Regions from separate parts of the Microbispora sp. KK1-11 genome, predicted to be linked through region 2. Evidence: riboswitches for the same ligand, from Rfam matches in the RefSeq annotation. Region 2 holds a riboswitch; the other holds the start of a gene.

Region 1 (2,386 bases), on a different contig from region 2:
AGCTCCGTGATGCCGGGCACCAGTTCGCGGGCGTCGCGCAGCAGCTCGTACACGCCTCCGGCGGTGACCCGCGCGTCGAACCCCATCTCCTGGGTCGTGGCGCCCAAGGTGATCTCTCCGTCGCCCCGTGGGACCAGGTAGGCGGGGGAGCCGTGCACCAGCCCCCTGACGCACCGGGTGAGGAAGCCCCGGGGCCCGCGCAGCCGGAGGATCTCGCCCTTGACCGGGCGCACCGGCAGGCCGGGCAGCAGCGACGCCGACCACGACCCGGCCGCCACGACGACCTGACCGGCCGCGATGGCGCCGCCCGACTCCAGCCGTACGCACGGAGCACCGGGCCCCGGGGCGTCGATCCCGGCGACGCGCTCGGTCACCAGCGTGCCGCCCGCCTTCTCGAACGCCGCGAGGAGGGCGCGCACGACCCTGCGGGGGTTGACCCACGCGTCGTCGCGGGCCAGCAGCCCGCCGCGTACGGAGGGGGAGAGCATCGGCTCGAAGGAGCGGCACTCGCGCCCGGTGAGCCGCTCGACCCGCAGGCCGAGCGTCCGCTCGAAGGCCGCGAGGTCGTCGAGGACGGCCATGTCGTCCGCGCCGCGGGCGACCTCCAGCGTGCCCTCGGTCCGGTAGTCGAGGTCGTCGCCGGTCTCGTCCTCCAGCTCCGCCCGGAACGCCGGCCAGGCCGCCAGCGACGCGAGGCCGAGCCGCAGCAGCGGCTCCTCCGTGTAGGTCACCTCGCTGACCGGCGCGAGCATCCCGGCCGACGCGTGAGTGGCGCCGCCTCCCGGCGCGGGGTCCACCACCGCCACCGACAGGCCCCGCCGGGCCGTGCGCCAGGCCGCGGCCAGGCCCTCCACCCCGCCGCCCACGATCACGACGTCGTAGCCGGACTGCGCGCCGGACCGTGCGCCGGATGGCGATGTGCGGGACACAGCGCTCCCTTCGCCGGCATTACCCGGATCAGGTCGGGGCGGTCGAGAGCCTCACGCTCTCCTCTCAGCCCGGTCCGCCGGGCTCCCGCGCGTCTTACGCCCACAAGGGTAGTACGCCGCCCATGACGGCCGATCGCCGGATCGGTGGGTCCGGGGCCGTCCGCCGGGCGGATGACGGCGCGACATGGATCGACACGCGCCGCTCGTGGGCGACCGCACCTTCCGGGGCGGCGATCCGCACCGCCTCACGCACGTGCCGCACGCCACGAACGTCCGGCTGCGCGTGGTCCGGTAGAACGTCCGGTGAGGACCCGGCGTACTTCACAACCCGGGCCCCCGCGGAAGTGCGCGGCAATTGCCCAACTCGTTATGGGGGGCCCGTTGGCCAGGGCCCCCGTTGACAATCTATGGTCAAGCTGTGGATCACGTCGTGGTGGTGGGTGCCGGCCTGGCCGGCGTGCGAAGCATCGAGGCGTTGAGGGCCGGTGGATTCACCGGCCGCATCACGCTCATCGGCGAGGAACACCATCGCCCCTATGACCGGCCGCCGCTGTCGAAGGCGGTGCTGCTCGGAGAGACCGACTCCACCGTGGTCGACTCCGACCTCGACGCCCTCGACGTACGGCTGTGCCTCGGCACGGCGGCCAAGGGCCTGCGCGACGGCGTGCTGGAGACGACCGAGGGCGAGCTGGAGTACGACGGCCTGGTCATCGCCACCGGCGCCACGCCGATCCGCCTGCGCGGCGAGGGCCGCCAGCACGTGCTGCGCACGATCGAGGACGCGCTCGCGCTGCGCGAGCTGCTGGTCCCCGGCGCCCGCGTGGCCGTCGTCGGGGCCGGCTGGATCGGCGCCGAGGTCGCCACCGCGGCGGCCAGGGCGGGCTGCGCGGTGACCGTGGTGGAGGCGGGGGAGAGCCCGCTCGCCGTGGCGCTCGGGCCCGCCGTGGGCAGCCACACCACCGACTGGTACGCGCGGGCGGGCGTCGAGCTGCGCCTCGGCGCGATGGTCGGCACCGTGGACGCCGACGGTCTCACGCTCATGTCCGGCGCCCGGGTGCCGGCCGACGTGATCGTCACCGGCGTCGGGGTGCGCCCGGCCGTCGACTGGCTGAAGGGGTCGGCGGTGCGGCTCGACGACGGGGTGGTGGTCGACGAGCACCTGCGCACGTCGCTGCCCAACGTGGTCGCGGTGGGCGACTGCGCGAGCTGGTGGTCGCGCAGGTTCCGCACCCGGCTGCGGGTCGAGCATTGGGACACCGCGCTCCAGGCTCCCGACACGGCCGCCGCCACCCTGCTGGGCGAGGAGGCGGTCTACGACCCCGTGCCGTACTTCTGGTCCGAGCAGTTCGGTCACATGGTGCAGTTCGCCGGTCATCGGGAGGCCGGCGACCGCATGGTGCTGCGCGGCGACCCGCGCAGGGACGCGAAGTGGTCGGTGTGCTGGCTGACGGCGGACG
Region 2 (2,386 bases):
GGAACGGGCCGGTCAGCAGGGCCTTGAGGATCCAGCCGACCTTCTGCCGCCCCACGCCGCCGGGGCACAGCAGAGCCAGGCGGGTCACGCGTTCCGGACGGCGGATGGCGTAGTCCAGGGCCGTCCAGCCGCCGAGGGAGGTGCCGGCGAACGCGGCGTCGGCGATCCCGAGCCCTTCCAGCACGTCGTCGAGCCAGAGTGACACGGCGTCGGAGTCCAGGGCGGGGCGCGAGGGCGCGCTCAGGCCCGGCTCGCCGACCAGGTCGACGGCGTACGTGCGAAAGTGCCGGGACCAGGTGGGGACGTCTCCCCGCCACATCGAGGCGTTCGCGCCCGAGCCGTGCAGCAGCACGAGAGGCGGCGCGTCCCGGGGGCCGCAGGCGAGGACGAAGGTCTCGCCCTCGCGAGTCGGCACCCGGACGTGGTCGGCCGGGATCGGCCAGGCGTCCAGCACCTGCCGGTAGTGGTCGAGGAGCACGCGCCGACCTGCCTCGGACTTGTAGATCGCGGTCATGACGCCCGCACCGCCGGCCGCGCGTCGAGCGCGTCGAGATCCGCGGCGAACCACACGTGGCCGGACCTGTTCGACTCGCACACCAGCACCGGAACCCCGGCTCGCACCCGCAGCACCTCGGTCACCGTCGGCCTCCCGTCCGAGCGGGCCGCCCACGGGGACGTGACGGCCTCGATCGTCATCTATCACGCCTCAACAGGTACATCTTAGGGAGTGATAGGGAAGGTTGCGCAACAGATGACTGTGATGGTGCGGCCCGCGCATCACCGTGGGTCACAGCTCGCCGCATGGGCCCGGGCATCGGTGGTGTGCCGTCAGAATGGGCGCATGACATTGCCGGAAATCGCCCCCGACGCACTGCCCGAGGACGCGTACCTGCTGGACGTCCGCGAGAACGAGGAGTGGGTGGCCGGCCACGCGCCCGGCGCCGTCCACATCCCGCTCGGCGAGCTGCAGGTGCGGGTGGACGAGGTGCCGCACGACCGGCCGGTCTACGTGGTCTGCCGGGTCGGCGGCCGTTCGGCGCACGCCGCGATGTGGCTCAACCACATCGGCCGGGACGCCGTGAACGTGGACGGCGGCATGCGGTCCTGGGCAGCGGTCGGGCGTCCGATGGTGAGCGAGACCGGGGAGGCGCCCTACGTGGCTTAGAGAGACAGGGCGGCGTAGGAAAACGGTCAAAGAAGTGTCATAATCCCAAAGACATCATCAATACCCCGCGGGAGCTCGGGCGTGACCGGGCTGAGAGGGCGGATCGAACTCGTGCCGCCGACCGCATGAACCTGTCCGGATAATGCCGGCGTAGGGAGCGTGTGATGACTTCTGCCGTCGTCGACGACGCGCACGCGGAGGTTCCGCTCACTCTGGACGAGGAGGCCCCGAGAACCCTGGGCCTGCTCGACCAGGGTGCATTCTGGGCCAACCTCGGCGTCAGCCTCCTCGGCTTCTCGGGGGCGCTGTTCCTGCTCGACCCGCTGGGCGGCAAGCCGTTGACCTTCACCGCGGCGGTGCTCGCCGCCGTCGTCGGCAGCCTGCTCGGGACGGCGATGGTCGGCCTGGCCGCGATCCCCGGCGTACGCACCGGGCGGCCCGCGATGGTGCTGCTGCGCGGCCTGTTCGGGGCCCGGCTCTCGTACATCCCGACCGTGCTGAACATCGTGCAGATGCTCGGCTGGGGCGCCTTCGAGCTGTGGGTCATCGCCAACGGCGCGCAGGCGATGTTCGGCACCTCGGTGCCGTACGCGGTGTGGGCGGTCGCGGCGGGCGCGCTGACGATCGCGCTCACGATCCGGCCGCTCGGCGCGCTGCGGCTGCTGCGGCGGTACGTCACGGCGGGCGTGGTGATCGCGATGATCTGGCTGTCGATCGCCCTGTTCCGGCAGGGTCCCTCCGTGGGGGGCGGCTCCTGGGACGCCTTCGCCCCCGCCGTCGACTACGTCATCGCGCTGTCGGTGTCGTGGGTGCCGATGGCCGCCGACTACGCCAGGCACTCGCGGTCGAGCGGCGCGGCGTTCACCGGCGTCGTCGCCGGATACACGATCGCCCAGGTGGCCTGCCTGGCCCTCGGCATCGCCGCGCTCGCCCTGGTCGGCAACGACGGGGACAAGGTGTGGGATCCGTTCGTGGCCGCCCCTCTCGGGGTCGTGTTCTTCGGCATCCTGGTGCTGCGCGAGGCCGACCAGTCGTTCGCGAACGTCTACTCGACGACCGTGTCGATCCAGAACCTCGCGCCGCGCTGGGACCGCCGGGCGATCTCGGTCGTGATCGGCGTGCTCACCACGCTGATCGCGCTGTTCGCCGACGTGAACTCCTACGGCGCGTTCCTGAGCGTGATCGGGGCGGTGTTCGTGCCGATGTTCGCCGTGCTCGTGG

What was found. A riboswitch is a leader RNA that binds a small molecule or an ion and turns the genes downstream of it on or off. The one in region 2 is predicted to bind thiamine pyrophosphate.
Region 1: another riboswitch for thiamine pyrophosphate. It lies ahead of thiO (glycine oxidase ThiO); the one in region 2 lies ahead of FLW16_RS31170 (cytosine permease).

The regions. Positions count from the first base shown of each region.
Region 1 is NZ_VIRJ01000001.1:250,136-252,521, forward strand. It holds gene thiO (glycine oxidase ThiO) at 1-929, opposite strand, end outside; TPP riboswitch at 918-1,028, opposite strand; gene FLW16_RS01185 (NAD(P)/FAD-dependent oxidoreductase) at 1,348-2,386, shown strand, end outside.
Region 2 is NZ_VIRJ01000027.1:37,832-40,217, forward strand. It holds gene FLW16_RS31155 (alpha/beta fold hydrolase) at 1-514, opposite strand, end outside; gene FLW16_RS31160 (hypothetical protein) at 511-696, opposite strand; gene FLW16_RS31165 (rhodanese-like domain-containing protein) at 842-1,165, shown strand; TPP riboswitch at 1,223-1,339, shown strand; gene FLW16_RS31170 (cytosine permease) at 1,330-2,386, shown strand, end outside.